3 regions of the Umezawaea sp. NPDC059074 genome follow, and region 2 is predicted to be linked to each of the others. Evidence: riboswitches for the same ligand, from Rfam matches in the RefSeq annotation. Region 2 holds a riboswitch; each other region holds the start of a gene.
What was found. Region 2 has a riboswitch for cobalamin ahead of ACFWW9_RS27765 (ribonucleoside-diphosphate reductase subunit alpha). Riboswitches for the same ligand answer to the same signal wherever they lie in the genome.

Region 1: linked by a shared signal. The riboswitch ahead of metE (5-methyltetrahydropteroyltriglutamate--homocysteine S-methyltransferase) and the one ahead of ACFWW9_RS27765 (ribonucleoside-diphosphate reductase subunit alpha) in region 2 are both predicted to bind cobalamin.
Region 3: linked by a shared signal. The riboswitch ahead of ACFWW9_RS05120 (putative cobaltochelatase) and the one ahead of ACFWW9_RS27765 (ribonucleoside-diphosphate reductase subunit alpha) in region 2 are both predicted to bind cobalamin.

Annotation. Positions count from the first base shown of each region.
Region 1 covers NZ_JBHYHC010000002.1:194,000-204,094, reverse strand. The annotation lists gene modB (molybdate ABC transporter permease subunit) at 1-52, shown strand, start outside; gene ACFWW9_RS01725 (ABC transporter ATP-binding protein) at 49-1,098, shown strand; gene ACFWW9_RS01720 (VOC family protein) at 1,108-1,521, shown strand; gene ACFWW9_RS01715 (hypothetical protein) at 1,620-2,609, shown strand; gene ACFWW9_RS01710 (glycosyltransferase) at 2,660-3,865, opposite strand; gene ACFWW9_RS01705 (arylamine N-acetyltransferase) at 3,951-4,778, opposite strand; gene ACFWW9_RS01700 (hypothetical protein) at 4,930-5,670, opposite strand; gene metE (5-methyltetrahydropteroyltriglutamate--homocysteine S-methyltransferase) at 5,893-8,142, opposite strand; cobalamin riboswitch at 8,268-8,487, opposite strand; gene ACFWW9_RS01690 (hypothetical protein) at 8,685-9,242, shown strand; gene ACFWW9_RS01685 (hypothetical protein) at 9,484-10,095, opposite strand, start outside.
Region 2 covers NZ_JBHYHC010000069.1:26,565-36,659, reverse strand. The annotation lists gene ACFWW9_RS27800 (glutamate--cysteine ligase) at 1-176, shown strand, start outside; gene ACFWW9_RS27795 (cellulase family glycosylhydrolase) at 259-1,623, opposite strand; gene ACFWW9_RS27790 (hypothetical protein) at 1,857-2,234, opposite strand; gene ACFWW9_RS27785 (DUF4230 domain-containing protein) at 2,290-2,937, opposite strand; gene ACFWW9_RS27780 (hypothetical protein) at 2,991-3,398, opposite strand; gene ACFWW9_RS27775 (DUF998 domain-containing protein) at 3,347-4,081, opposite strand; gene ACFWW9_RS27770 (hypothetical protein) at 4,133-4,288, opposite strand; cobalamin riboswitch at 4,392-4,606, shown strand; gene ACFWW9_RS27765 (ribonucleoside-diphosphate reductase subunit alpha) at 4,848-7,682, shown strand; gene ACFWW9_RS27760 (ribonucleotide-diphosphate reductase subunit beta) at 7,679-8,740, shown strand; gene ACFWW9_RS27755 (DUF305 domain-containing protein) at 8,786-9,367, opposite strand; gene ACFWW9_RS27750 (LacI family DNA-binding transcriptional regulator) at 9,399-10,095, opposite strand, start outside.
Region 3 covers NZ_JBHYHC010000006.1:148,729-158,823, forward strand. The annotation lists gene ACFWW9_RS05105 (cytochrome P450) at 1-186, shown strand, start outside; gene ACFWW9_RS05110 (alpha/beta fold hydrolase) at 95-979, opposite strand; gene ACFWW9_RS05115 (RNA polymerase sigma factor) at 1,034-1,945, opposite strand; cobalamin riboswitch at 1,994-2,137, shown strand; gene ACFWW9_RS05120 (putative cobaltochelatase) at 2,176-4,134, shown strand; gene cobO (cob(I)yrinic acid a,c-diamide adenosyltransferase) at 4,144-4,758, shown strand; gene ACFWW9_RS05130 (cobyrinate a,c-diamide synthase) at 4,752-6,128, shown strand; gene ACFWW9_RS05135 (cobalt-precorrin-4/precorrin-4 C(11)-methyltransferase) at 6,197-7,312, shown strand; gene ACFWW9_RS05140 (hypothetical protein) at 7,316-8,170, shown strand; gene ACFWW9_RS05145 (cobalamin biosynthesis protein) at 8,167-9,423, shown strand; gene ACFWW9_RS05150 (M4 family metallopeptidase) at 9,592-10,095, shown strand, end outside.

The sequences.
Region 1 (10,095 bases), on a different contig from region 2:
GGTGGTCGTGCTGGCGAGCCTGCGCGACCGGTGGATCAGCGGGGCGACATGACGTTGACGGCGGAGATCCAGGTCTCGCGGTCGGAGTTCCAGCTGGACCTGGGGCTGACCGTGGCCCCCGGTGAGGTGGTCGCGCTGCTGGGGCCCAACGGGGCCGGGAAGACGACGGCGCTGCGGGCGTTGGCCGGGCTGCTCCCGTTGGGGGGCGGGGAGATCCTGGTCGACGACGCGGTGTGGGACCGGCCGCCGTCGGTGTTCCTGCGGCCGGAGAAGCGGCCGGTCGGCGTGGTGTTCCAGGACTACCTGCTGTTCGGGCACCTGACGGCGGTGGAGAACGTGGCGTTCGGGCTGCGGGCACGGGGGATGGACCGGCGGGCCGCGCGGAAGATCGCGTTCGAGTGGCTGGAGCGGGTGGGGCTGGCCGAGTACGGCGGGACGCGGCCGGGGGCGTTGTCCGGTGGGCAGGCGCAGCGGGTGGCGTTGGCGCGGGCGTTGGCGACGGCGCCGTCGGTGCTGCTGCTGGACGAGCCGCTGGCGGCGCTGGACGCCGGGAACCGGCTGCTGGTGCGCACGGAACTGGGGCGGCACCTGGAGGAGTACACCGGGCGGACGCTGCTGGTGACGCACGACCCGCTGGACGCGATGGTGCTGGCCGACCGGCTGGTGATCGTGGAGCGGGGCCGGGTGGTGCAGACGGGGTCGCCCACCGAGGTCGCCCGGCAGCCGCGGACCGAGTACGTGGCGCAACTGGTGGGGCTGAACCTGTACCGGGGCACGGGGTCCGGGTCGGTGGTGGCGCTGGACGACGGCGGGTCGTTGACGGTCGCCGAGCCGGTGTCCGGGGCCGTGCACGTGGCGTTCCCGCCCTCCGCGGTGAGCCTGCACCCGACTCGGCCGACGGGGAGCCCGCGCAACACGTGGGAGGTCGTGGTGGTGGGGGTCGAGCAGCACGCGCACACCGTGCGGGTGCGGCTGGCCGGGGAACCGCCGGTGCTGGTCGACGTGACGACGGCCGTGGTGGCCGAACTGCGGCTGGTGCCGGGCGTGCGGCTGTGGGCGGCGCTGAAAGCCACCGAGGTGCACACGTACCCGGCGTAGGTTGCTGTCATGACGATCGGGTTGACGTTCGACTGCGCGAACGCCGCGGTGATGGCGGCGTTCTGGAAACTGGCGCTGGGCTACGAGGACGAGCCACCGCCCCCGCCCTTCGCGACGCGCGAGGAGTGGCTGGCCTCGTTCGACCTGCCCGAGGACGACGAGGGCGGCGGGGCGTGGCTGCACGACCCGACGGGCGTGGGGCCGCGGTTGTCGCTGCTGGAGGTGCCGGAGCCGAAGACCGCGAAGAACCGGCTGCACCTGGACATCCGGGTGTCCGGGCAGGGGACGGACGAGGAGCGGTGGGCGCGGGTGCTGGACCGGGTGGCGGTGCTGACGGAGGCGGGCGCGCGGACGTTGTGGGTCGCCGAGGGGCACCACGTCGTGATGGCGGATCCGGAGGGCAACGAGTTCTGCGTCTGCTGACCCCTTCGCGTCGTCTCGTTTGGTTGAAGGTTGAACGATCTGGGGCATAGTGGGGTGCCGCGACGTCACCACGGCGTCCCGGACTGAGGAGTGCTTCCGTGTCCCCACAACGGATTCTCGCGGTGTTCCTGCTCGCCCTGCCCCTGGTGGCCGTGCCCGCGGCGTCGGCGGCGAGCTCGAAGTTCTGCGACGGCGGCGGGTTCACCGTCCTGGGCAAGAGCGGGGCGTCGGAGTTCCGCGGCACCGTGCCCGCGCCCGCGGGCCGGTTCACCGTGCAGGGCAGGTACACCAGGTTCGACGTGGACCCGGCCACGCTCGGGATCTACGACTACGCCTTCACCGGCAGCCCGAACGTGGGCGACATGACCGGCGGCGTGGCGACCCCGGTGTACGCGAGCAAGGTGCCGGACCACCGCGGGCTGGCGTTGACCGGCGGCATCGACCTGCGGGTGCGCAAGGAGACCGTGGAGATCGGCCGGGCGGGCTCCGGGGTGAGCATGAAGATCACCGCGAAGGACTGCGCGCAGGGCGGGATCTTCCAGATGGAGCCGGAACGGGCGGACGGCACCCGCACGCGGATCGTGCACACCTTGGCGGACAACGCCTTCTACTACGACAACCCGGCGTTCCGCGCCCAGTTGGGCCAGTTCCTCGGTTCGGAGTGCACCAGCGTCACGGCAGGCCCGCCGTCGCAGTTCTGCGTGCAGGTGACCCCGCGGGTGAACATCGGCTCCGACGCGGCGCCGAAACTGGTGCTCCGCGACAGCGCCCAGGTCGCCACGCGCGTCCGGCAGGCGTCCTGCGGCCCCGACTTCACGAACCCGCTCGGCCTGTCCGAGACCCGCGACCACTGCGGCGCCACGAGCGTGTGGGACGTGGCCAGCGGAGGCCGGATGGGCATGGTCACCGGTGAGGACGCCACCGAGGTCGCCAACCCGCCCACCCCGTGCACCACCGACTGCAACGCGGGCAACGGCGTGAACGGCAGGCTCGCCGTGCTCGGCTTCCCCGCCACCGTCCCCGCGGACAGCCGCCTCACCCCCCGCACCTCCCCCGACGGCCTGGACAGCCCCCTCACCGCACCCTGACCGGGTCCGTCGTCGGGGGCGCGGCTCACGAAGCCGCGCCCCCGACGACGTCAGGCCGGCCCGTCGAGCAGCAGCTTCGCGGCCACCGCCGCCCCGTCGGAGCGGATCGAGGCCGCGACGGTCCTGGCCCGTGCCGCCGTCTCCGGGGCCAGTGCCGTGGTCAAGGCGGTGGACAGGGACGTCGGGGTCGGGTCGTCGTGGGTGGTGCCGATGCCCAGGTCGGTCACCCGCGCGGCCCAGTACGGCTGGTCCGCGATCAGGGGGATCACGACCTGGGGCGTTCCGGCTCGGGCGGCTGTCGTGGTGGTGCCCGCGCCGCCGTGGTGGACGACGGCGGCCACCCGGCTGAACAGCGCCTGCTGGTTGACCTCCCCCACGACGAGGCAGTCGTCGGCGTCGTCGATGGTCTCCAGGCCCGCCCACCCGCTGCCGAGCACGATCCGGCGGCCGTGGGCGCGGCCCGCTTCGATGGCCGACCTGGCCACGTCACGGGGCGCGTAGGCGGCCATGCTGCCGAAGCCCACGTACACCGGGGGCGGGCCCGCGGCCAGGAACGCCTCGACGTCGTCCGGCAGGGGGCGGTCGTCGGGGAGGATCCACGCGCCGGTCTGCACGACGTCGAGATCCGTCATGCCCTTCGACGGGCACAGCAGCGGGTCGGCCGCGAGCCACGGGTGGTCGGTGAAGACGTGGTCGCGGACGTTGTCCACCGGGGGCAGGTCGAGTGCCACACGGTGGGCCGCGAGGGCCGGGCCGTACAGGGCGTTCACCCGCTGGGCGTCCTCCTCCCACAGGACGCGGTGGTCGGTCTCGTCGGGCGAGGACGGCGTCCCCGGACGCCGACCGGGGCGGAAGTGCCGGGACGGCAGGCCCGCGAGGTGGAAGCACGCGTACACGTAGCGGATCCCCCGCTTCTCGGCCACGTCCCGCGCCCCGGCGGGCAGCAGACCGGTCGCCACCACGACGTCGCAGTCCTCGGCGGCCTCGCCCAGCACGGTGAACCGCGCGGCGACCAGGTCGGCGGCCAGGCGGAACGCGTCGTCGGCGGTCGGCGGCCGGGTGCCCGCCACGACCGAGCGCACCGTCGGCCCCAGCGGCACGAGCGGCACGCCGACCCGGTCCAGCAGTGCCGCGAAGTCGTCGTCCGGCGGCGCGCACACCCGGACCTCCGCCTCGAGATCGCGCAGGGCCACCGCCAAGCCGGCCAGCGGCTCGACGTCCCCGCGAGAACCCCACGTCGTCAGCAGAACACGCACAAGAATCCCCGTTTCCCCACGTCCTGGCGTCAAGGCGGGCAATTCTGGAGCACGCACGGGGTCTTGCGGCAAGCCCCCCGGTCGGCTATACGTTGAAGTGGGCGGAGAGCACTTCGCGCACGACCTTGGCGTCGACCTCGTCCAGCACCACGCCGAACACGTCGGCCAACGCCCCGACCACCTCGTCGACCCCAAGTTCCACGTCCACCCGCTCCTCCCCCGGCCGGTGGGTGGTCAGGCGGGTGTTCTCCAGCACGGTCAAGGAGTTCGCGGCCATCTGCTGCGCCATCACGCGGCCGTGGAACAGGGACCGGGGGTGGGTGGCCATGTAGTGGTTGGTCACCGCGAAGTCGATCGGGTAGCGGCGGGTCTCGGTGAAGGCGTGGACGTCCAGCCACCGGCCGTCGCGCCAGGAGTGCAGGACCCACTCCCCCGCGTCACTGGACAAGCGGTAGCGCCAGGCGTCCTGGGTGGATTCCGCGCCGTCGGCCAGCTCCACCGGTTCCAGCGGGCTGCTGCCGAAGCCGACGTCGCAGAGCCACACGCGGTCGTCCGCCACGACCCGGAGCACGTTGTGGCTCGACGGGCGGATCTCGGTGGAGCCCAGGCGGACCCGGCCCTGCATCCCGGTGAACGAGAAGCCGAGGCGGTCCAGGGCCGCGGCGAACAAGGTGGTGTGCTCGGAGCAGGTGCCGCCCCGGCCGCCCCGGACCAGCTTGGCCTGCAACGGTTCCAGTGCCAGGTCGACCGGGCGGGCCAGGACCATGTCCAGGTTCTCCCACGGGATCGCCGTGACGTGGGCGCGTTGGACCGCGCGCAGCACCGCCGCGGTCGGTCGCCGGTCGCCCTCGTACCCGATCCGGGCGAAGTAGGCGTCCAGGTCCAGCTCGTCCCCACCCCACAGCACGCTCATGCCTCGAACCTAGCCGGTGGCCACGACCTCCCCGAACGGTGCTCCACCGGGGCTCAGGCGAACCGGTACGACGACGCGGCGAAGCCGCCGGGCCCGAATGGCCCGGCGGCTACGGCGCACCGTGTCGGCGGTTCTCACACGTCCCCCGCGATCAGCCCGCGAAGCGGATGGAGGCGACCTGGCGGTCGAAGCCGAGCGCGCCGAGGTCGTTGACGTTGCCGGTCACGACCTTGGACTCGCCCTTGCAGTCGCCGCCCTTCCAGATCTTGTACGTGCCGCTCGCCTGGATGGAGCGGACCAGCGTGGGGCGCGTGACGTTGACGCAGCCGACACCGCTGACGCCCTGCGAGCCGTCGGGCTCGGACAGGTTCAGGCCGCTGTCGAGGATCGCGCTGGTCGCCGTCAGCGCGGCGTTGCCGGTGTTGCCGGGCGCGGTGCCGTTGTTCGAGCCGTTGTTGACTGGCGCGGGCGCGGTCTGGGTCGGCGCGCCCTTGGCCGGGGCGAAGCGGATCGACTGGATGGAGTTGTCGAACTTGCCGAGCCTGTTCACCTTGCCCTTGACGATCGCGGACTCGCCGGTGCAGTTCGGGCCGAGCCAGATCTTGATGGTGCCGTCGGCCTCCAGCGAGGACGCGGGCGACTTGCGGCCGAGGTCGACGCAGTCGTTGCCGCCGAGGGCCTGCGCGGCGCTGGTGTCCGGGAGGTTCTTGTCCTCGACGAGGCGGACCGACGTGCCGGTGAGCGTCACCTGGCCGCCCTTGACGCTGTCGACCTGCTCGACGCCGTCGGGCTGGTCGGTGGGCGCGGCGGCGTCCTGCGAGCCGCAGGCGGAGAGGAACGCGGCGCCCGCGGCGACGAAGGCGGCCAGAACCAGAACAGGTTTGCGGTACAAGGGGATTCTCCGATTTCGCGAGTGGTGCTTCCGTGTCGCTCGAACAACGTCAACACGGGAGCGGGTCGCGAACGGTTCAGCGGAACTTCCCCGGCGATCTCAACTGGAGGCCCGACGTTCGGGGCGCGAAGGCGTTGTGCGGCAAGGAGGTCTTGGCACAAGTGCGCCACTCCACTGTGGACCCCGAGGGGACGGTGGGCGTCGCCGTCCCCTCGGAGCGGATCAGCCCCGCGCGCGGTGCGCGGCGGCCACGAGGTGCCGCAGCGCCGGTTCCACCTCGGCGTAGCCGCGGGTCTTGAGGCCGCAGTCCGGGTTCACCCACAGGCGCTCGCCGGGCACGGCGTCCAGCGCGGCGCGCAGCAGGTCGACCACCTCGTCCTCGGTCGGCACGTTCGGCGAGTGGATGTCGTACACGCCAGGCCCGACCGCGCGGCTGAACCCGATGGCCTTCAGGTCGTCGAGCACCTCCATGCGGGACCGGGCGGCCTCGATGGTGGTCACGTCCGCGTCCAGCCCGTCGATGGCGTCGATGACGTCGCCGAACTCCGAGTAGCACAGGTGGGTGTGCACCTGGGTGGACGTGGCCGCGCCCGCCGTGGCCAGCCGGAACGAGCCGACGGCCCAGTCCAGGTAGGCCTCGCGGTGCTCCGCCCGCAGCGGCAGCAGTTCCCGCAGGGCGGGCTCGTCGACCTGCACGACGCCGATGCCCGCGGCCTCCAGGTCGCGGATCTCGTCGCGCAGCGCCAGCGCGACCTGCTCGGCGGTGTCGCCGAGCGGCTGGTCGTCGCGGACGAACGACCAGGCCAGGATGGTCACGGGGCCGGTGAGCATCCCCTTGACCGGCTTGGCCGTCAACGACTGCGCGTACGACGTCCACGCCACGGTGATCGGCTCCGGGCGGGACACGTCGCCGTGGATGATCGGCGGTCGCACGCAGCGCGACCCGTAGGACTGCACCCAGCCGAGTCGGGTCGACGCGAAGCCGTCCAGGTGCTCGGCGAAGTACTGCACCATGTCGTTGCGCTCGGGTTCGCCGTGCACCAGCACGTCCAGCCCGATCTCCTCCTGCAACCGGACGACCCGCTCGATCTCGGCGCGCATCCGCTCCGCGTACCCGGCCTCGTCCAGGGTGCCGTCGCGGAGGTCCGCCCTGGCACGGCGGACGTCGCCGGTCTGCGGGAACGAACCGATGGTCGTGGTGGCGAGCGGCGGCAGCGCGAGCCGGGCCCGCTGCACCTCGGCGCGCTCGGCGTAGGGGGCGCGGGTGCGGTGCTCGGGGCGCAGCGCGTCGATCCGGGCGCGGACCCGGCCGTCGAACGACGGGGCGCCCGCGGCGGCGTGGCTGATCCCGGTGTCGTTGTCGCGCAACGCCTTGCCGATCAGCACGACCTCCGCGACCTTCTGCCGGGCGAACGCCAGCCTGGCCACGACGGCCGGGTCCAGGTCCGTCTCGGCGTCCAGGTCGTACGGCACGTGCAGCAGCGAGCACGACGTCGACACGGCGAGCGAGCCGACCGACCCGAGCAGCGTCGCGGCCTTCGCCAGCGCGGCGGTGAGGTCCGTGCGCCACACGTTGCGGCCGTCCACGACCCCGGCGACCAGCGTCTTGTCCCGCAGCCCCGGCAGGCCCGCGATCCGGTTCACCGCGGCGGGCGCGGTGACCAGGTCGACCGCAACGGCCTCGACCGGGGTCTCCACGAGCACCGGCAGCGCCTCGCCGAGGTCGCCGAAGTAGCCCGCGACCAGGATCGCGGGCCGGGCGGTCGCCTCGCCGAGGCGGGTGTACGCGCGGCGCAGCGCGGCCAGTTCGGCCTCGGTGCGGTCCGCCGCGAACGCGGGCTCGTCGAGCTGCACCCACTCCGCGCCCGCGTCGGCCAGCGCCGCCAGCAGCTCGACGTACCGGTCGACCAGCCCGTCCAGCAGGTCCAGCGGCGTGAAGCCCTCTGGCGCGTCCGCCGAGGCCTTGGCCAGCAGCAGGAACGTCACCGGGCCGACGAGCACCGGCCGGGTCGGGACGCCGAGGTCGAGCGCCTCGCGGAACTCGGCGACAGGCTTGTCCCCGACCAGCGCGAACCGGGTCGACGGGTCCAGTTCCGGCACCAGGTAGTGGTAGTTGGTGTCGAACCACTTGGTCAGCTCCAGCGGCGGCACGCTGTCCCGCCCGCGGGCCGCGGCGAAGTAGGTGTCCACCGGGGACAGGCCTAGGTCGCAGAACCGCCGGGGCACGGCGTCGAACAGCACGGCCGTGTCGAGCACGTGGTCGTAGTAGGAGAACGTGTTGCCGGGCACGGAGTCGAGGCCGGCGGCGGCCAGCTCCCGCCACGTGTCCGCGCGCAGCTCGCGGGCGACCGCGGCCAGGACGTCCGCGTCGGCGCGGCCCGCCCAGTACGCCTCCACCGCGCGCTTGAGCTCGCGGCGCGGGCCGATCCTGGGGAAGCCCAGCACGGTGGTCCCGATTTCGGGGGTGTTCACAGCTCTCTCCTCGCGAGCGTGCCGACGAGACCGGGCCGTCGTGGGGGCACGCGAGAAGGGGCGGCGCGTGGCGCCACCCGTGTCCGCGCGGACCTTCCCACGAGGTCCCGGACTCCACGCGCACCGGTGGTGCGCGTGCCGGTGGCAGGTCTTCGGACTCGCGGGCACCCACCGGAGGACCGGTGGACCTACTGGCCGTCGCTTCCCAGGCCCGTCGGGCCCAGTGCTCTCGTGACGGCGGTCGTTCCCGCTCACCGCTGCGGGGCAGTCCCGGATTCCCACCGGGTTCCCTCTTGCCTCGCCGCGCCCCGAGGGGATCGGCGAACCACCAGCGGGCCGAGCCTAGCCGAGTCCCGACAGGCGGTCGGAGGTCGTCCGGATGGTGGGAGCCGGGTGGTTGCCAACGCAATGACCAGGGCCGGAGGGTGCGAAAGTGCAGTGCCGGGAGTACGGGTGACCACAGATCCCCGGTTTCCCGGCCGTCGGCGGAGCGCGGTGGTCTACTCGGGGGAAGACCACGTCCACGAGGAAGGCGTACGGCCATGATCTGCTGGGACCGGGTCGGCGACCACCTCGTGCTGGGCTTCTTCGACCAGGCCGAGGTCGACCGGCTGCGAGGCTACCTCGTCGGGCTGCGCGAGGTCCTCGACGCCAGGTTCGCCGAGTACACGACGGACTGCCCGCCCGGCAAGAAGCTCGGCGTGGCCTACCCGTTGGCCGAGACCGGCGACCGACGGCTGCGGGCGATCCTGCGCCGCCGCGTCGGCGAGGTCGGGCCGTGGCGGGAGCCGGAGGTGTTCCGGCCGCTGCACAAGGCGATCACGCGGGTCCTCGCGACGCTGCCCGACAAGGGCGGACTGGTCCAGCTGCACTCGATCGACTGCGCGGGCGCGTGGTCGCGGTCGTTGACCGACCTGCGGGTCGCGATGGCGGCCTCCGCCAGGGAGGCCGAGCCGGTGCTGGCCAGCCGCACCCGGTTCACCACCCGCTGGCTGAAGTCCGTGGTGCGCACGCTCGACGCCACGGCGACCAAGGAGGTCCAGCCGGTGCCGCAGGACCTGGTCGACAGCATCAACCAGGTCCGCACGTACTGGATCTGAAACGCCGAGGAGGCCCCGTTCCCGAGGCCCCTCCTTGAGCAGCAGGACACCTGCTGCGTGACTGCCTGGCGGCGCGTGCCTGCTGTTGAGAGGCCGGCTTTACTTGGGGGATTTGAGCCTTAAAATTTGTCGGGCTGCGGCTTCTGAACCTGCCGTTTTGGCCCGACAAAGGCTCAAATCTAGGGGCCCCAAGTCAAGCCGGCCGTCGCCAAACCTCTTCCGACGATGCCGTAGGCCAAGATCACCCGAGGAACACCGACGAGACTGCGTTGTCGAAGCCGACCGTCGACAGGTCCGCGATGTCCTTGTCCACGACCAGGGACTTGCCCTTGCAGTCCTTTTCGGACCAGAGCTTCACCTTGCCCTTGACCTTGACCGAGGACGCGGCCTTCGGGGAGGAGGCGTTGCGGCAGTCCAGACCGGACAGGCTCTCCCGGTTGCCGTCGACGAAGTCCTTCTTGTCGAACAGGTTCGCGGTGTTGTCGCTGCCGTCGCGGGTCACCGGCGTGCCCGCGGTCGCCTTGCCGCCGTCCGGGCGCAGCCCGAACCAGGTGCCGCCCACGCCCTGGCCGTTCGCGTCGCCGATCTGCGTGTCCTTGCTGTAGAAGTACGCGGGCCAGCCCTCGACCGTCAGCTGACGGGTGCCGTCGGCGCGCTCCAGGAACCCGATCGCCTTCTTCTCCACGTCCTTGAGGTAGATCGTCGCGCCCTTGCCGACCACGACCGGCGGCCACGTCTTCGCGCAGGCGTCCTCGCACGCGGACTTCGACGGCTTCGCCGTGTCCTTGTCGAACCGGTACATCGCCCGGCCACGACCGTTGAACAGCAACGGGTTCAGCTCGAACGTCGACCC
Region 2 (10,095 bases):
TGGTCGAACAGCGCTGCCTCACCGGTGTCAACGGAGCCACCTGGCAGTCACGGGCCTTCCACCGCCACTACGACAACACCAGCCTGGACCGGGTGGAAGCACTGCGACTCATGCTCCGCACCTACCGGGACCTCATGCACACCAACGAACCCGTCCACTCCTGGCCGATCACCTGACCACGAAGGCCTACAGCTTGACAGCCCTTGGGCCCGCCCGGAAGTCCGGACGGGCCCAAGGCTCTAGCTCAACCAAAAACCTCTAGCTGGTCGGGAAGTCGTCAGGCGTGCGCATCCGGTCGCGCACCCAAACCCCGGCGGGCTTCAGCACCCCGGTCCCCGAGAACGAGTTCCCGGCGCACGTCCCGGTCTTGAACACCGCCCCGGACCTGAAGTCGTCCGAGAAGTTCCAGTTCGTCCACCCGATCTTCTTCTGCGCCAAGAAGTCCAGGTACTTCGCCGACTGCGTGAAGTTGTTCCCGCCGTCGCCCGACGCCGTCTGCGTCCCGAACTCCGTGATGAAGATCGGGATCCGGTCCGCCGCGCGCGACAGCGAGTTGAAGTACTCGTCCCCGTGCGACGCCGCGTAGAAGTGGAACGTGTACATGAAGTTCGTCGAGTTGATCGGGTTGTTGATGATGTCCGCTTCGGTGCGCCCGTCGGAGATCCCGAACGATCCCCACCCGTGCGTCCCCACGAACACCACGCCGTCGGGGTCCTGAGCCCGGATCACCGGGATCATCGTCTCCGCGTACGACTTGATCTTCGCCCACGTGACCCCGTTGGGCTCGTTGGCGATGTCGTAGATGATGTTCGTCTTGTTCTTGTGCCGCGAGGCGATCTCCGTGAAGAACGTCTTCGCCAACGCCGTGTTCGCGTTCGGGTCGCCCGGCGTCAGCTGGTGCCAGTCGACCAGCGCGTACATCCCGCGCTTGGTGGCCTCCTCGATGTACCCGTGCACCAGGTCGGTGTACTTGCGGGGGTCGGACGCGTAGCCGCCCTCCTGCACGTACATCGCGATCCGCAGGATGTCGGCGCCCCAGTCGGTGGCCAACGCGTCCAGCGAGGCGGGCTTGATGCAGTTCGCGTACCACTGGATGCCGTGCGTGCTCATCCCGCGCAGCTGGATGGGCTTGTTGTACTGGTTGCACAGCTTCACGCCGCACACGTGCAGCTGTCCGTTGATCTCCGCCGGACGGGTGCCGGTCGGCGGCTCCGGGTCGGTGCCGCCGGTGGAGACGTCCAGCCGGTCGAAGTTCGGTCCGCCGTTCGCGGACGTCGAGGTCGCCTTGATCTTGTTCACGCCCGCGGCCAGCTGCACCGAGGCGGTCTTCGTGGACCAGGTCGTCCACACCCCGGTGCTCGCGAACGCCAGTTCGTCCACGGCCAGGGAACCGTTGACGGTGACGTCCACCGGCCGGGTGGCGGTGGTTCCGTTGGCGTACCGGAAGCTCAGCGTCGCCGCGCCCGCGGACGGGGCGGTGACGGTGAACTCGACGGCGCTGCCAACCACGTTGTCGACGTTGACGAATCCGCTGCCGGTGAAGCCGGCGTGGTTGGACTCGACGACGCCCTGGGTGATGGTCGCGCTCTCCGCCTGGTACTCGGTGACCGCCGAAGCGCCCACACCGCCTGCCACCGCAGGGGTTGCGGGCGCCGCGAAGGCGGGCGCTATCGGGGTGATCAGTGCCGCGGACAGTGCCGCTACACCGAGCCATCGGGGACGGATAGCCACAGGGAGCCTCCCACTCGGGTACGGATGATCAGGTGGCGGCAGCCTGATTGGTTAAGAAACTTTCCTATCAGTGTGCTCAGCATCTCACCATCACCCGAGGGCCCCCGTCAACGCCCAATTCGGACTTAGCGGTCGAACGCGCCCGCCAGGTCCGCGGCCGCGGTCCCCTTGTTCCACGCCGAGACCAGCTCCGACAGCAGCACGTGCCACGGCACCGCGGCCATCACGCGGCGGTGCATCAGCAGCACGAGCTTCCCGGACCGGTCCGGCCCCGCGTCGAGCCACAACACCCGGAACAGAGCCAGGTCCGACTCCGCGGCGACGGCCGCGACCTCGGCGGCGGTGCGGTCGACCAGGGCTTGACCGGCCAGCCCGCGGGTGGAGATCCGCCGAACGCCGAAGGTCGCGCCGTGCTCGCGCAACTCGTCGTGCCGGTCGAAGACGTCCCGAACCGCGGCCGTCAACCGCCGTTCGCCCAGACCCGCACGGACCTGCACTGTCATGGACTCGAACACGGTTCACCCTTGCGCGGAGAAGTTTGAGTAAGGCTAGCCTAACTCATGTCTTGGGCGCGTCCACGAAGTGGACCTCGAACCCCAGCGCTCCGCACAGCCCGACGAGCATCTTCTGCGTGTTCTCGGTGGCCTTGGCCTCCAGGTTCGACTCCTTGGCCGCGTCGGAGATCTTCTGCTCCGCCGCGACGTAGAACTGCTGCTGGTCGGCGGTCTGCACGACGCTGTTCAGCCGGTCGAACAGCCCGCGCTCCTGCGCGAACACGTAGCTGCGCTCGTGGTTGATGTTCGGCTTGTCCAGCCGCGGCTTCGGCAGCGCGATGTCGACGGTCTTCTTCTCCTGCGACACCACCATCGCGTTCTCCGCGAGCCCGCCGAAGTCGACGTAGGCGTTGACGGACCCGGCGGAGACGAACAGGGTCCGCGACCCGGCCAGGACGTCCGGGACGAACCGCACGTCCTTCTCGATGTCGATCACGACCTGGTAGTCGCCGGAGGCGGCGTGGTACTGGCTCAGGTCGCGGATCGACCGCAGCAGCGCGGGCTGGCTGCGGTCGACCGTGTCGGTGCCGAACGGGTTGAGCTTGGGCAGCACGCCCACGATCTGGAGCGCGGCGGCGGCCACGACGACCAGGCACACCGCCACGACCCCGCGGAAGAGCCACCGCGAACCGGACCGCCAGGGAAGTCTCATACCCGGACGGGTACCCGGTCCGCACCCCCGTCAGACGGGGCCGAACGGACGCATCAGTAGTTGTCGCCGCCGAAGAAGATCTCCTCGATCTGGTCGGCGGTGCCCGCGAGCAGCGACAGCGGCTCGACGAACTCGTGGATGTCCAGCGTCTCCAACGGCAGCGAGTGCCGCAGCACCACGTGCTCCCCCATGATCGCCGCGCCGGACGCGATCGAGGACCGGCCGACCTCCTCCAGCAGCGCGCGCAGGTCGCACTTGGCGGCCAGGCCCACGGGGGAGGCGATCTGCACCCACTCGTGCTTCGCGTCCAGCACCTCGCGCACCAGGATGACGACCTGGGTGCGCTCGTCCTCCTCGTCCAGGTGCTCGAAGCCGTACAGGATCCGCATCTCGTCGGAGTCCTCCGAGATCACGTCGTACTGGTCGCGGACGTACGCCGCGAGGTCTCCCCACGTTGCCATGCCCCGAGTTTAGGGCGGTTCGCCGCTCCCAGGGCCCACAACCCGGCGACCAGGACGGCGATCACCTCCGTGAACACCAGGATCCGCTCGACGTACCCGATCGGGAACACCCGCCACCACGCGGTGCCACCGGAGGCGTGCACGAGAACGGCGTACAGCAGGGGCGAGAACGCCAGCACGGACAGGACGCCGAACCCCAGCGTCCACCGGGCGTGGCCGCCCCACGTCGGGTCCCGCAGCCACGGGCGGGCCAGCGCGATCATCGCGATCGGCAGGCTCACGAACGCGAGCAGGCTCGCCGCCCGGTGGATGCCGCCGCTCGCCGACGTCGACGGCAGCGACCAGTCCTGCTTCGGGAACGCCACCACGAGCGCCAAACCCAACGACCACAACGAAAGCGCGACGGCGCCGGTGGAGAACCAGCGGGTGACACCGCGGCGCACGAGCACGGCGGCGATCACCAGCGACCCGGCGGCGAGCAGCGACACGGCCACCTCGAAGACCCACGCGTTCGCGCCGAGGCCGTACTGGCTGATCGTGCGGCGCAGCTCGGCGGGGGCCTCCAGCGCGTTGCGCAGGTCCAGCGCGCCGATCATCGCGACGGTCGTCAGGACGGCGGTCAGGCCCGCCACGGCGACCACGCGGGGAAGGGCGCTCGGTCTCGTCAGCTCTGCGGTCGTCACGACCGGCAAAACGCCCGGACCGGACACGGGGTTCCGTGATTCAGCAAACCATCAGGAACGCCTGGCCAGCCGGAAGACCACGACGGCGGCCACGGCGAGCGCTCCGGTGAGCCACGGGACGGCCGGGCCGACGGCCAGGGACCCCACCGCGAGCGCCCCGGCGGCGGTGGCCGCGACACGCGGGGCCGAGGGTTCCCCGTCACCCATTCGTCGCACTCCCCCCGCCGGTCACCCTGCACTTTCACCTTATCGCATGACCTGGGCAACAAAGACCATCTTGGGCTGCGCGGCGAACCCCACCCCCACATGTAGTATCCAACGCGCTGATGGTTCACCTCCGGTCCACCCGGTGGTGAGGCAAGAGGGAATCCGGTGCGAATCCGGAGCTGCCCCGCAGCGGTGAGCGGGAACGACCGCCGTCATGAAGCACTGGACGCGAGTCCGGGAAGCGACGGCCAGTAGGTCCGCCGGCGAGAGCCGGAGTGCCCGCGAGTCCGAAGACCTGCCACCAGCGTGCACGCGACCGCGTGCACTACCCCGGTGCCCCGAGGGAGGGCGCGCGCGGACGGCTCACGGCGCCTCCTGCCGTGCTGCCTGCGCGTAGCTCCCCCGCGGTTCTCCGGGTGTCCACCGAGCTCGCGAGGAGAGAGCCGTGATGTCGCACTCCAGCCCGGACGGCTGACTCTCCGCGCACCCCCGAGTTTCCGACCGTCGAGCGCTGCTCGCCGGGCGATGCCACCTGCCCGAACACCACCCGCGGAGAGTCATGTCCCCCACCGAAACACCCGTTCAAGTCCCGGTGATCAGCCGCGACGGCACGGTGTCGCCGTTCGACGCGACCAAGATCGCCACCGCCGTGGCCAAGGCCTTCCACGCCGTCGAGGGCGCCGAGGCCGCCGGGTCGCAGCGGGTGCGCGAGCTGGTCGCGGACCTGACCCGGCAGGTCGAGGAGAAGCTGCGCAGGCAGGCCGGGCCGGATCGCGGGGTGCACATCGAGCAGATCCAGGACCAGGTCGAGCTGGTGCTGATGCGCGACGGCCACCACAAGGTCGCCCGCGCGTACGTGCTGTACCGCGAGGAGCACGCCAAGGCCCGGACCGCCGAGCAGCCCGCCGCCGAGGTCCGGCCCGCGCTGACCGTGAGGTTCCCGGACGGCCGGGTCGAGCCGCTGGACTTCGACCGGCTCGCGCTGGTGATCTCCGAGGCGTGCGCCGGGCTGCCCGCGACGTCCGCGGAGACCGTGCTGGCCGAGACGCGGCGCAACCTGTACGACGGCATCAGCCGCGCCGAGCTGGCCGTGGCGCCGGTGATGTCCGCGCGCACGATGGTCGAGATCGACCCGGACTACTCGCTGGTCAGCGCCCGGCTGCTGCTGGACAAGCTGCGCCGCGAGGCGCTGTCGTTCCTGGCCGGCAAGGACGACGAGGCCAACCACGCGGAGATGTCCGTGCGGTACCCGGAGTACTTCGCGTCCTTCGTGCGGCGGGGCGTCGAGCTGGGGCAGCTCGACCCGCTGCTGGAGGAGTTCGACCTGGCCCGGCTCGGCGCGGCGCTGCTGCCCGACCGCGACCTGGCGTTCCAGTTCCTCGGCATGCAGGTCCTGTACGACCGGTACTTCCTGCACAGCGACGAGAACCGCTACGAGCTGCCGCAGGCGTTCTTCATGCGCGTGGCCATGGGCTTGGCGCTGCGCGAGGACGACCGCGAGGCGCGGGCGATCGAGTTCTACGAGCTGCTGTCGTCGTTCGACTTCATGTGCTCCACGCCCACGCTGTTCAACGCCGGGACCACGCGCCCGCAGCTCTCGTCGTGCTTCCTCACGACGGTGGACGACGACCTCCAGGGCATCTTCCACGGGATCAGCAACAACGCGCTGCTGTCGAAGTTCGCGGGCGGCCTGGGCAACGACTGGACGCCGGTCCGCGGCATCGGCGCGCACATCAAGGGCACCAACGGCAAGTCGCAGGGCGTCGTGCCGTTCCTGAAGATCGCCAACGACACGGCCGTCGCGGTGAACCAGGGCGGCAAGCGCAAGGGCGCGGTGTGCGCGTACCTGGAGACGTGGCACATCGACGTCGAGGAGTTCCTCGACCTGCGCAAGAACACCGGCGACGAGCGCCGCCGCACGCACGACATGAACACGGCGAACTGGGTGCCGGACGAGTTCATGCGCCGGGTCCGCTCGGGCGGCGACTGGACGCTGTTCTCCCCCGACGAGGTGCCGGACCTGCACGACCTGTTCGGCGACGCGTTCGCCGCGCGCTACCGCGAGTACGAGGCGGCGGCGGACCGCGGCGAGGTCAAGGTGTTCCGGCGGCTCAAGGCCGCGGACATGTGGCGGCGGATGCTGACCATGCTGTTCGAGACCGGGCACCCGTGGATCACCTTCAAGGACCCGTGCAACCTGCGCTCGCCGCAGCAGCACTCCGGCGTCGTGCACTCGTCCAACCTGTGCACCGAGATCACGCTGAACACGAACCTCGACGAGGTCGCGGTGTGCAACCTCGGGTCGGTCAACCTGGCCCAGCACACCGGTCCCGACGGGATCGACAGCGCGCGGCTGGAGAAGACCGTGCGGACCGCCGTGCGGATGCTCGACAACGTGATCGACGTGAACTACTACACGATCCCGGAAGCCCGTCGGGCGAACATGCGGCACCGGCCGGTCGGCCTGGGGCTCATGGGGTTCCAGGACGCGCTGTTCGCGCAGCGGATCGCGATGGGGTCGACCGCGGCCGTCGAGTTCGCGGACCGCAGCATGGAGGAGATCAGCTACTACGCGATCTCCGCGTCGGCCGACCTCGCCGCGGAGCGCGGGGCGTACGAGTCCTACGAGGGTTCGCTGTGGTCGCGGGGGATCCTGCCGTTCGACTCGATCGCGCTGCTGGCCTCGACCCGCGGCGCGGACCTGGAGCTGGACCGCTCGTCCACGCTGGACTGGGACTCGGTGCGGGCGCGGGTGCTCGCCGTGGGGATGCGCAACTCCAACGTGATGGCCATCGCGCCGACGGCGACGATCGCGAACATCTGCGGCGTGAACCAGTCGATCGAGCCGCTGTACCGGAACCTGTACGTGAAGTCGAACATGTCCGGCGACTTCACCGTGGTGAACCCGGACCTGATCCGGGACCTGAAGGCGCGCGGGCTGTGGGACGAGGTCATGGTGAGCGACCTCAAGTACTACGACGGGAGCCTGTCGCCGATCGAGCGGATCCCGGCCGACCTGAAGGCGCTGTACGCCACGGCGTTCGAGCTGGACTCGAAGTGGCTGATCGAGGCCGGGGCCCGGCGGCAGAAGTGGATCGACCAGGCGCAGTCGCTGAACCTGTACATCGACCAGCCCAGCGGGCGGAAGCTCGACGAGCTGTACCAGCTCGCGTGGGTGCGCGGGCTGAAGACCACGTACTACCTGCGGTCGCAGAGCGCCACGCACGTGGAGAAGTCGACGCTGAAGGGGACGGACGGGAAGTTGAACGCGGTGTCGCCCGTGTCGGTCCCCGCCGCTCCTGTCGCCCCTGTCGTCACGGCTCCGGTGATCATCGCCGACGCCGGCGCGGCTGTCTGTTCGATCATCGACCCCGATTGCGAGGCCTGCCAGTGAGCTCGGACCTGTTCGACAGCGCCAGTCCCATCGAGGTGGGCGCGGCCCGTGTCAGCGTCGACGACAAGGCGATGATCAACTGCCGCGCCGACGTGAACCAACTGCTGCCGTTGAAGTACCACTGGGCGTGGGAGAAGTACCTGGCCGGGTGCAACAACGCGTGGATGCCGACCGAGGTGTCCATGCAGGCGGACATCTCGCTGTGGAAGTCGGCCGACGGGCTGACGGAGGACGAGCGCCGGGCGATCAAGCGGAACCTCGGGTTCTTCGCGACGTCGGAGTCGTTGGTGGCCAACAACATCGTGCTGGCCGTCTACCGACACCTGACGAACCCCGAGTGCAGGCAGTACCTACTGCGACAGGCCTTTGAAGAGGCCGTTCACACGCACACGTTCCAGTACATCTGCGAGTCGTTGGGGTTGGACGACGGCGAGCTGTTCAACATGTACCGGGAGATCCCGTCGATCACCGACAAGGCCGCGTGGGCGTTGAAGTACACGCAGCACTTGGAGGACCCGTCGTTCTCGACCGGGACGCCGGAGAAGGACCAGGCGTTCCTGCGGGACCTGGTGGCGTTCTACGTGGTGTTCGAGGGCATGTGGTTCTACACCGGGTTCGCGCAGATCCTGTCGCTGGGGCGGCGCAACAAGATGGTGGGGATCGCGGAGCAGTACCAGTACATCCTGCGGGACGAGTCGATCCACCTGAACTTCGGGATCGACGCGATCAACCAGATCAAGATCGAGAACCCCCACCTGTGGACCGACAAGTTCCAGGAGGAGATCCGGACGATGCTGGTCGAGGGGTGTGAGCTGGAGATCGCCTACGGGCGGGACACGATGCCCCGCGGGCTGCTCGGGCTGAACGCCGAGCTGTGCGAGGAGTACATGCACTTCATCACCAACCGGCGGTGTGCGCAGTTGGGGTTGGAGCCGGTGTTCCCGCCCACGGAGAACCCGTTCCCGTGGATGTCGGAGATGATGGACCTGAAGAAGGAGAAGAACTTCTTCGAGACTCGGGTGATCGAGTACCAGAACGGCGGCTCGTTGGAGTGGTGAGCTGAGGGGGCGCGCTGCCGGGCTTCCGGCGGCGCGCCCCTCGCGTCACCCGGTGCCCAGCTTGGCCAGGTACTCGGCCCGGCTCGCCTCGATGCCCTTGGTCAGCTCCAGCACCTCCGGGCTGCTGCCCGCTCCCAGTTCCGACTTCGCGACCGTCGTGGACTCCTCGAAGTGGGCTTTGAGGAGGGTGCGCAGTTCGTCGTCGAAGGCCGGGCCCGTGACTTTGGTGAGTTTGTCCAGTTCGTCCGCCGTGACCATGCCCGGCATGTCGTGGCCGTCGTGCATGGCCAGGTAGGTCTGGCCTGCCGTGGTGAGGGCCTTGCGCAGGCCTTCGAGTTCTTTCTGGTGGCCGGTTTCCACCTCGGCCGCCAAGGCTGCCAACGCCGGGTTCACGCCCTGGCGGGTTTTTGCCAGTTGGAGGACCGGCAGGACCGTCTCGTCCTGGGGAATTGCCAGTTGGACGTAGGCCGCGTCGGTGTCGCTGAAGCCGCCCGGTCGAGCCGGAGCCGAGGAGGACGGTGGCGCGGCGGCCGGGTGGACGTGGGCGCTGTGCGGGTCTTGCTGCTGTTGGGCTGTCGAGCAGCCCGCCAGCAGCAGTGCGGCCAGCAGCAGGGTGGTGCGGCGCATGTGATCACTCCCAGGATGAGGTCACAGGTGGCTAGGCGGAGTGGCGGACTACCAGCGTTGGTTCGAAGACGACGGCGCTGACCGGGCGGTCCGGGCGTTCGATGCGGCCGAGGAGGAGTCTGGCCATTTCCGCCGCCATCTCCTCCACCGGCTGTCTGACCGTGGTGAGGGGTGGGTCGCAGGCCAGGGCCGGGCTGCTGTCGTCGAAACCGACCACCGCGATGTCGTCCGGGACGTGGAGGCCGTGTCTGCGGAGCACCGGCATGGCGCCGTGGGCCATGAGGTCGGAGGCGATGAAGATGCCGTCGACGTCCGGGCACCTCGCCAGGAGTTCCTCCATGGCCGTCGCACCGCCCTCGTGGGTGAAGTCGGCTTCCACGGCGATCACCTCCGGGTAGCCGCGGTCCGCCATGGTGTTGCGGAAGCCCGCCAAGCGGTCGTGCGCCGCGGTGGTGGAGACCGGACCGGTGATGGTCGCCACCCGGTAGCAGCCGCGGTCGGCCAGGTGGTGGGCCGCGAGGGAGGCTCCTGCCAGCTGGTTGACGTCCACGTAGGTGATGGGCATCGGGCGGACCGGTCTGGCCGCCAGGACGACCGGGAGGTGCGAGTCGATGAGCATCTTAGGCAGCGGGTCCGCGCCGTGGGTGTGGATGAGGATCACGCCGTCCAGGCGGCCCTGGCGCAGGTCGGCGACGACCTGCTGGTGGGTGCCCGCTCCGGCGCTGGTC
Region 3 (10,095 bases), on a different contig from region 2:
GTCGCCCGCCGGTTCCCCGACCTCCGGCTCGCCGCGATCGAGCCGCCGCCGATGCTCGGCCTGCTGTCGTTCCGCGCGCCGCTCAGCGTCCCGTCTAGCGCACCGCGGCCTTCGTCACGAGGTCGACGACAGCGGACTCGAACTCCTCGGGCTGCTCGAGGTGGCCGAAGTGGCCGCTGTCGGTGAGCGCGAGCGCCTGGGCGTGCGGGATGCCCGCGGTCAGCAGTTCCGCCCAGCGCGGGCCGCAGATGACGTCGTGCGCGCCCACCACCACGAGCGTCGGCACGGTGATCTCCGGCAGTTCCTCCCGCACGTCGAACGGTCGCGGTTCGACGCCGAGGTCCGGGGCGCGGTACGCCCGCAGCCCATCGCGCAGCGGGCGGAACTCCGCCTCCCGGCCGTAGAAGTCAGCGAAGTAGGAGGGCAGCAGGTCCTTGACCAGCTGGGTCTTGCCGTCGTCGTCCAGGTCGGAGCCGATGCGCGCGAACGCCGCGGCGACCTCGGGTGCCTGGTGGCGCTCGGCGAACCTGGTGACGTTGGCGACGGCGTCGGCCCAGAACTCCTCGCCGGTGACCGGCGACGTGTCGTACAGGACGATGCCCGACACCCGGTCGGCGTGCTCGAGGACGTGCCGCAGCACGACGAAACCGCCGTGGGAATGGCCCAGCAGAGCCACCTTCGGCACGCCGAGGTGCTCCACGACGGCGTGCAGGAACCGCGTGTAGGTGTCGAGGTGGTAGCCGGACGGGTCGGCCAGCCTGCCGGAGTCGCCGGTGCCGATGGGCTCCAGGTAGACCATCGTGAGGTGCTGTTCGAGCGCGGTCGACCTCAGGTACTGCCAGGCGATGCCGGGGCCGCCGGAGTGCGCGACGCACACGGGACCCGAGCCCGCCACGTGGTAGCGCTGGGCGATGCCCTCGACGGTGATCGTGTGCGTGCCGGGGGTGAGCGGGGTCGTGACTTCTTCGAATCGGTTCACGTGAGCACGATGCGGGGGAGGCCGAGAAGTTCGGTGCGAGGGCTGTGACGCCGCTCACGCCGGGTGGAACAGGCGCAGCCGGTGGTAGCGGCCGCCGCGGTGGGACATCATCCAGATCACGCCGGGCGGGCAGTGGTCCGGGTCGTCGGGCGGGTTGACCAGGTCCATCTCCCACAGCGTGAGGTCGCGGCTGACGAGCGCCGCCCCGAACCGCTGCCGGACGCCCGCCTCGAGGTCGCAGTTCATCCCGTCGATCATCGTCCCGACGCCGCCGCGCACAGCGCCCGCGAGCAGTTCCGCGTCCGGCGTCCACCGGTCCGCGACCACCTCGGCGAACGCCCCGCGCTCGGCGGCGGCCAGCGTGTCGAGCGCCTCCGCCTTGCTCCGCTCGGTCTTCTCGGCGATGTCGTCGTGCGTGAGGTCGGCGGTGGTGAGCAGGGCGTCGGCGAGGGACGTCCTGGCCGCGTTCAGCCTGCTCCGCACCGTCCCGACCGGCACCTCGCACGCAGCCGCGATCTGCTCGTACGAGGTCACGCCGCTGAAGTGCCGCAGCAGCACGGCCAGCCGCAGCGGTTCGGACAGCTCGCCGATCGCGTGCCACACCCAGTCCCGCAGCGCGCCCTCCTCGACGACCTGGTCCGGCGTCGGACCGAGCGCGGGCAGCGTCTCGGGGACCGCGACGGCCTGGGGAGCGCGCAGCCGCATCCGGCCCGCGTTGCGGGTGACCATCCGCAGCCACGGGCCCACGGCGGCGGGATCGCGCAGGTCGCCGATCCGGCTCACCGCCGTGAGCGACGCGTCCTGCACGGCGTCGTCGGCGTCCGGCCCGTAGCCCAGGACGCCCAGCGCGACCGCGCGCATCCCGGCCCGGTGCCGGGCCAGCAGCGTCCCCAACGCCGTCACCTCGCCGCTCTGGGCGGCGCGGACCAGTTCCGCGTCCGAGAGGACACCCGGCTCATCGCTCACGGGGCCGATTGTCCACCCCGCGCGGATGTGATCAGACTCGCCGAGGGGTTGGTAGGCGCGGAGCGGGATGCGACGATGCGAAAGCTGTAGGGGTGCGCGAGGAAGCCGGTGGGAATCCGGCACGGTCCCGCCACTGTGACCGGGTAGGAGAGATCCGGGAGTCAGGAACTCGACCCCCGAGTCACTTCTCCCGGACACGGGCGTGGACACCCGAGGAAGGACCTCCCCGCATGACCTCGCGCTTCCCCTTTTCCGCGGTCGTCGGTCACGACGACCTGCGACTGGCCCTGCTGTTGAACGCCGTGCACCCCGGTATCGGCGGTGTGCTGGTCAGGGGTGAGAAGGGCACCGCCAAGTCGACGGTCGTGCGAGCCCTCGCCGCCTTGCTGCCGGAACTGGCCGTCGTGCCGGGCTGCCGGTTCGGCTGCGACCCGCTGGTCGACACCGAGTGCCCGGACGGCCCGCACCTCGGCGACGCCGCCGAACGCCGTCCCGCCAAGCTGGTCGAGCTGCCCGTCGGCGCGACCGAGGACCGCCTGGTCGGCTCGCTGGACCTGGAGCGCGCCCTGACCGAGGGCGTCCGCGCCTACCAGCCGGGCCTGCTGGCGGCCGCGCACCGCGGCGTCCTCTACGTCGACGAGGTCAACCTGCTGCACGACCACCTCGTGGACCTGCTGCTGGACGCGGCCGCGATGGGCCGCGCGCACGTGGAGCGCGAGGGCGTGTCGATCTCGCACGCGGCGTCGTTCCTGCTGGTCGGGACGATGAACCCGGAGGAGGGTGAACTCCGCCCGCAGTTGCTGGACCGCTTCGGCCTCACGGTCGCCGTGCGCGCCTCGCGCGACGTGGCCACCCGGACCGAGGTCATCCGCCGCAGGCTGGCTTACGAGGCCGACCCCGAGGGCTTCGCCGCCCGCTGGGAGGCCGCGGACGCCGAGCTGGCCGACCGGATCGTGACCGCTCGCGCGGCGCTGCCGACCGTGGCGCTGCCGGACTCCGAGCTGCGCCGGATCGCGGGCGTGTGCGCGGCGTTCGAGGTGGACGGGATGCGCGCCGACCTGGTCGTGGCCCGCACGGCCGTGGCGCACGCGGCGTGGCGCGGCGCGGACGTCGTGGAGGAGGCCGACGTCGAGGCCGCCGTCCGGCTCGCGCTGCCGCACCGCAAGCGCCGCGACCCGTTCGACGAGCCGGGTCTGGAGGAGGAGCAGCTCGCCGATGCCATGCAGCAGGCGGCCGAGCACGCCGACAACGAGCCCGAGCCGGACGGGCCTCCCGACGGTCCCGACGACGGCGGTCAGCCCGCGCCCGAGGGCTCCGAGCAGCCGCAACAGCAGCCGCAGCAGGGTGGGTCGGGGTCGTCGGACAAGCCCCCGGCCGCGCCCGCTCCGGCGTTCCGCGCCCGGCTGCTCCAGGTGCCCGGTGTCGGCGAGGGCGCGCCCGGCAGGCGGTCACGGGCCCGCGCCCGCACCGGCCAGGTCGTCCGTTCGTCCACTGTGGACGGTGCTGGGCTGCACCTGGTCGGCACGCTGGCCGCCGCCGCGCCGCACCAGAACTCCCGCGGCCGCACCGGTCCCGGCCTGCTGCTCAAGGCCGGTGACGTGCGGCTGTCGGTCCGCGAGGGCAAGGAGGGCAACCTCGTCCTCTTCGTCGTGGACGCCTCCGGCTCGATGGCCGCCCGGCAGCGGATGTCCGCCGTCAGCGGCGCGGTGATCTCCCTGCTCCGCGACGCCTACCAGCGCCGCGACAAGGTCGGCGTGGTCACGTTCCGCGGCTCGTCCGCCGAGGTCGCGCTGCCGCCCACCACGTCGGTCGACGCGGCCGCGGCCCGGCTGCGCCGGATGCGCACCGGCGGCCGGACCCCGTTGGCGGACGGCCTGCTCAAGGCCCGCAGGCTCCTGGAGATCGAACGGCTCCGCGACCCCCGCCGTCGTCCGCTGCTGGTGCTGCTCACCGACGGCCGCGCCACCTCGACCGGCGCGGGCGGGGACCCGATGCGGGACGCGCTGCGCGCCGCGGGCCTGCTGGCCGCCGACGGCACCGCGTCCGTCGTCGTCGACTGCGAGCACGGCCCGATCCGGCTCGGCCTGGCCGCCAAGGTCGCCGTCGCGCTCGACGGGGCCTGCCTGCGCCTGGAAGAACTGTCCGCCGACCAGGTCGCGGGCGTCGTCCGCGCGGCCCGCGCCGCCTAGGAGACCCCGGTGCCCCAAGGACAACCCGCGTCGGTCCCGAAGGACGGCCTGACCACCCGGCAGCGGCGCAACCGGCCGCTGCTGATGGTCCACACCGGCGAGATGAAGGGGAAGTCGACCTCGGCGTTCGGGCTCGCCCTGCGCGGCTGGAACCAGGGCTGGTCGATCGGTGTGTTCCAGTTCGTGAAGTCGGCGAAGTGGAAGGTCGGCGAGGAGGAGGCGTTCAAGGCGCTCGGCCGCGTGCACGACGAGACTGGCGCGGGAGGGCCGGTCGAGTGGCACAAGATGGGCGAGGGCTGGTCCTGGACCCGCAAGCAGGGAACGGAGCAGGACCACGCCACCGCGGCGCTGGAGGGCTGGCGGGAGATCTCCCGGCGGATCGCCGAGGGCGTTCACGGCCTGTACGTTCTGGATGAGTTCACCTACCCGATGCACTGGGGCTGGGTGGACGTCGACGAGGTGGTGTCCGTGCTGAGGGACCGGCCGGGCCACCAGCACGTCGTGATCACCGGCAGGTACGCCCCACCCGCCCTGCTGGACGCCGCCGACCTGGTGGTGGAGATGTCCAAGGTCAAGCACCCCATGGACGACGGGCAGAAGGGCCAGAAGGGGATCGAGTGGTGAATCGGCTGGTGGTCGCGGCGCCCGCGTCGGGCAGCGGCAAGACCACCGTGGCTACCGGGCTGATGGCCGCCCTGCGCCGCTCCGGCAGCAGGGTCGCGCCGTTCAAGGTCGGCCCGGACTACATCGACCCCGGCTACCACGGCATCGCCACGGGACTGCCCGGCCGCAACCTCGACCCGGTGATGGTGGGGGAGCAGAAGGTCGCGTCGCTGTTCGTGCACGGCTCGCGCGGCACGGACATCGCCGTGGTCGAGGGCGTGATGGGCCTGTTCGACGGGCGGATCGACACCGAGGGCGTCGGGTCGACGGCGCACGTCGCCAAGCTGCTGGCCGCGCCCGTGCTGTTCGTGGTCGACGCGCGCGGCCAGTCCCGCAGCCTCGCCGCCCTGCTGCACGGGTTCCGCGGCTACGACCCGACCGTGCGCCTCGGCGGCGTGATCCTCAACCAGGTCGGGTCCGAGCGGCACGAGCAGGTGCTGCGCAGCGCGTGCGCCGAGGTCGGCCTGGAGGTCATGGGCGTCCTGCCGCGCGACCCGGCGTTCTCGCTGCCGTCGCGGCACCTCGGGCTGATCACGGCCGTCGAGCACGGGCCGGAGGCGGTGGCCGCCGTGGACGCCATCGCGGACGCCGTCGCCAAGCACGTCGACCTGGACGCGATCCGCGGGCTGGCCGCCATCGCGCCCGCGATGGCCGTGCCGCCGTGGAACGCGTCCGCCGAGGTGGAGGCGGTCGCCGGGGCCCCGGTCGTCGCCATCGCGGGCGGGGCGGCGTTCACGTTCGGCTACGCCGAGCACGTCGAACTGCTGCGCGCGGCGGGCGCGGACGTGGTGACCGTGGACCCACTGCGCGACGAGGAGCTGCCCGAGGGCACGGCCGGGCTGGTGCTGCCCGGCGGGTTCCCCGAGCAGCACGCCGACCTGCTGTCGCAGAACGAGCCGCTGCGCGCGGCCGTGGCGGCGCTCGCGAGGTCCGGCGCGCCGATCCACGCCGAGTGCGGCGGGCTGCTGTACCTGGCCCGCAAGCTCGACGGCGTGCCGATGTGCGGGGTGCTGGACGCGGACGGCTCGATGTCGGCCAAGCTGACCCTGGGCTACCGCGACGCCGTGGCGACCGTGGACTCGGTGCTGGCACGGGCCGGGCAGCGGATCACCGGGCACGAGTTCCACCGGACGGTGCTCACCCCTTCGAGTGGCGCCAGTCCGGCGTGGCAGTGGCGGGGGCACGACCGGCGGCCCGTCGCCGAGGGGTTCGTGGTGGGCGGGGTGCACGCGTCATACCTGCACACGCACCCGGCGGCGTCACCCGATTCGGTGGCTCGCTTCGTCCGGGCGTGCACATCGGCGGAAATGCCGTATGAGGCCACTCGTTAGTGGCGGATGACCGGAAGGTACGGTCGCCCCATCTCCCCGAACACCCTCTGTCCCCACAGGAGCCACGCGTGACGTCTGGTCGGATCTCCTTCGTGGGCGCCGGTCCCGGCGCCGCCGATCTCCTCACCCTGCGGGGCGCGAAGCGGATCGCGGAAGCGGACGTCGTCGTGTGGGCGCCGAGCGTCGTGGACGCCGAGTGCGTCCGCGAGCACGCGCGCGCCGACGCCGAGCTGGTCGACTTCACCCGCGTGCCGCCGGAGGAGGTCGTGGACGTCTACCGGCGGGCCGCGGCGGGCAGGCTCAAGGTCGTGCGGCTGCACGCGGGCGACCCGTCGCTGTGGGGCGAGGTGCAGGAGCACCACGACACGTGCGGCAGGCTCGGGCTGGAGCTGGAGGTCGTGCCCGGCGTGTCCCAGTTCTCCGCCGCGGCCGCCGCGATCGGCCGTGAGCTGACGACGTCGGACGTGGCGCAGTCGCTGATCCTGACCGGCCCCGAGGGCAGCGAGCACCTCCAGGAGTTCGCGGGCCACGGCACCACCATGGCGGTGTCCCTGTCCGCCGCGCGCACCGGCCAGCTGGTCGAGAAGCTGCGCGCGGGCGGGTACCCCGAGGAGACGCCGATCGTGGTGGCGTACAAGGTTTCCTGGCCCGACGAGACGATCGTGCACACCACGCTCGCCGACCTCGAGGCCGCCGTGAAGGAGCACAAGATCTACCGCACCACCCTGTTCCTGGTGGGCAAGGTGCTCAAGCCGTCGAGCCGGGCGCGCGGCGCCGGGTTCCGCAAGTCCGACGCGCCCGTCGAGGCGTCCGACGAGCCCGTGCGCAAGGCCCGGCCGTCGAAGTGGTCGGTCCGCGCCGGTCGCGCGGGCCGGATCAACGCCCGCGCCGAGGTGGCGGACGTCGTGGAGATCACCGACGTGACGACCGAGGCCCCGTCCGAGACGTCCGCGGCCGCGTGGTCGGCCGTGCACGGGTGGCAGGAGAGCGCCCGCCGGGTGAAGCCCGCGACGGTGTCCGTGTCCGCCTCCGACGACGTGGTCGTGCCCGTCGAGGCCGACGAGCCCGCGCCGGACCCGAAGCCGCGCGCGGTCGCCGCCGCGACGCCGATCACCACCGTCCGCGCCAGCACCACGCCCCGCAAGCCCGTGGCCCGCGGCAAGCGGACCAGGCGCGCGCACTAGGCCATGGCGGATCTCCAGTCGCTCCAGCGGTTCGTCGCCGAGGCGGGCCGGTCGTGGAACAAGGTCACGGTCCTCGACGAGGGCTTCCCGCTCGACCACGCGGTGAACCTGTGCCGCGCGCGGTCGGCGGTGCTGGTGCGCAACGCCTCCGTCGTCGAGCTGGCCCGAGGGCTGGCCGGGTGGCGGCGGACGCTGGTGGTCGCGGAGAACCTGGGCGGCCCCACCGAACGGCGGTCCACTGTGGACCCGGCCGAGGCGGTGAACCGGTTGTGGCGCACGCCGGAGGTGCTGTGCCTGGCGGATACCGAGTTCGCCGTCGAGCCCGAGGGCTGGGCGCTGCCGGACGACCGGTTCGCGAACCGGGACGGGATGGTCGCGACCACCGAGGTCCGGGCGCTGGCTTTGGCCCGGTTGGCACCACGGCCAGGTGTACTGGTGTGGGACGTCGGCGCCGGTCCCGGCGCGGTGGGGATCGAGTGCGGTCGGCTGGGCGCGGCGGTGCTCGCCGTGGAGCGGAACCCCGTGCAGGTGGTGCGGATCATCGCGAACGCCGCCGCGCACGCCGTGGACGTGCGGATCGTCGAGGAGGAGCTGTCCTCGGTGATCGGTGAGCTGCCCCGGCCGGACGCGATCTTCGTCGGTGGCGGCGGACCCGCCGCCGTGGCCGCGTGCGCGAAGGTCGGCGCGCAGCGGATCGTCGTGGCGATGCCGGAACTGGACCGGGCCGTGCCCTCGCGGGACGTGCTGCGGGACGCCGGGTACGCCGTGGAGGGCAGCCTGCTGTCGTCGGCGCGGCTGGTCGGCAGCGTGACGACCGCGACCAACCCGGTGCTGGTGCTGTGGGGGACCCGGACGTGATCGGGCTGTTCGCGGCCACCGAGGCCGGACGGCGGGACCTGGTCGAGGTGGGGCCCTTCCTGGGGCCGGACACCGTGGTCCCCGACGGTCCCGTGCGGCCCGCGCTGCACCGGTTGTGGCCGTCGCTGTCGGCCGCGGTGTTCTTCGTGGGGGCCGCGTCGGCGGTCCGGCTGGTCGCGCCCCTGTTGCGGGACAAGCGATCCGACCCCGGCGTGGTGTGCGTGGACGGCGAGTTCGTGGTGTCGCTGGGCGACGACGCCCTGGCCCTGCGGATCGCGGAGTTCCTCGGGCGCACGGCCGTCGTGGGCTCCGCCGCCGACGACGGCCCGTTGGACGAGCTGGTCGAACTACTGGACGCCACGGCCGACGGGGACCTGGCCGGGTGCTCGGCGGCGTTGGCGGCCGGGGACCACGTGCTGCTGCTGAACCCGCTGGGGTTCCCGCTGCCCGCGCTGCCGGACACGGTCCTGTCGCACGGCGAGGCGGACTGGAAGATCGTGATCGACGACCGGCTGCCCGCCGCCACGCGGGCCGACCGCGAGGTGCGGTTGGTGCCCCGCACGCTCGTGGTGGGGTTGGGCTCCGGGAGCGGGGTGTCGACGTCCGCGGTCGCGTCCGCGTTGGCGGAACTAGAGGCTCGCGGGTTGGACCTGCGGGCGGTGCGGGCGTTCGCGACCGCCGACCGGAAGGCCGACGAGCAGGGCATCCTGGAAGCCGTCGAGGACTGGGGATTCTGGCACGGGGACACGTCCGCGCCGCTGCTGACGTTCTCCGCTGACGTGCTGGCGGCCGTGCCGGTGCCGAACCCCAGCGCCGTGGTGGCGGAGGTGACCGGGTCGGCCAGCGTCGCCGAGGCCGCCGCGCTGCGGGCCGCCGCGGACCTGGCCGACGGGGGCCCGGTGGAGCTGGCCGCGCCGAAGGTCAAGGGCGACAACGTGACCGTGGCCGCCGCTCGGGTGCTGCCGCGCGGGCGGTTGGCGTTGATCGGGCTCGGGCCGGGGACGGCGGACCAGCGGACGCCACGGGCCGACGCGGAGCTGCGGCGGGCGGCGTTCGTGGTGGGAGCGGCGTCGGCGGTGGACCAGGTGCGGCACCTGCTGCGGCCCGGCACCGGCATCCACCCGCACGGGGCCGTGGAGCTGGCCGCGTCCGGGTTGGCGGTCGCGTGGGTCGCGTCCGGTGTGGGCCCCTCGCTGCCCCCGGACGAAGGTCGTGTGGAGACCGTGGTCGTGCCCGGAGTGGCGGGTTCCTAGCGCCGATCCGGACTTCTGGGGCGAAAGCTCACCACGGGTCACCGTCCCAGGTGGTGAACCCGTGCGGACTTTCCTACCTTCGGATGGTTTTCCCGGTCGCTGTCGGTACTAGCGTCGCTCCGCACACGGCCCGATCCGTTCCGGGTCCCTGCATTCTGGAGAGCATCCATGCGTCTGCGTCGCCTCGTCGCCGTGGCCTGTTGTGCCAGCGCGGTGTCCCTGTTCGGCGGTGTCGCCCAGGCCGCCCCGCAGGCGCCGGCGGATCTGCAACTGGTGGCCACGCGGGATTCGCTGCTGGCGACCCACTACTGGTACGCGCAGACGTTCGAGGGCAAGCCGGTCCTGGGCGGGTACTACGCGAAGCACGTGGACAAGCGGACCCACAAGGAGACCGTGCAGGACGGGCGGCTCAAGGTCGAGGGCCTGGCGACGACCGCGCCCGGCGTGGCGGCCGAGCGCGCCGACGCGACCGTGGACCAGCAGGTCGCGGGCGACCGCGCGGCGACCGAGCTGTCGGTCCTGCCCGGCGCGCAGGCGAAGCTGGTGTACGCCGTGGTGTCGCGGACCGACCGCGGATCGGTGCGGACGATCGTGGACGCCTCCTCCGGCGCGGTCATCAAGACCGAGGACATCGTGAAGCGGGCCGAGGGCACCGGGAAGGTGTTCGCGCCG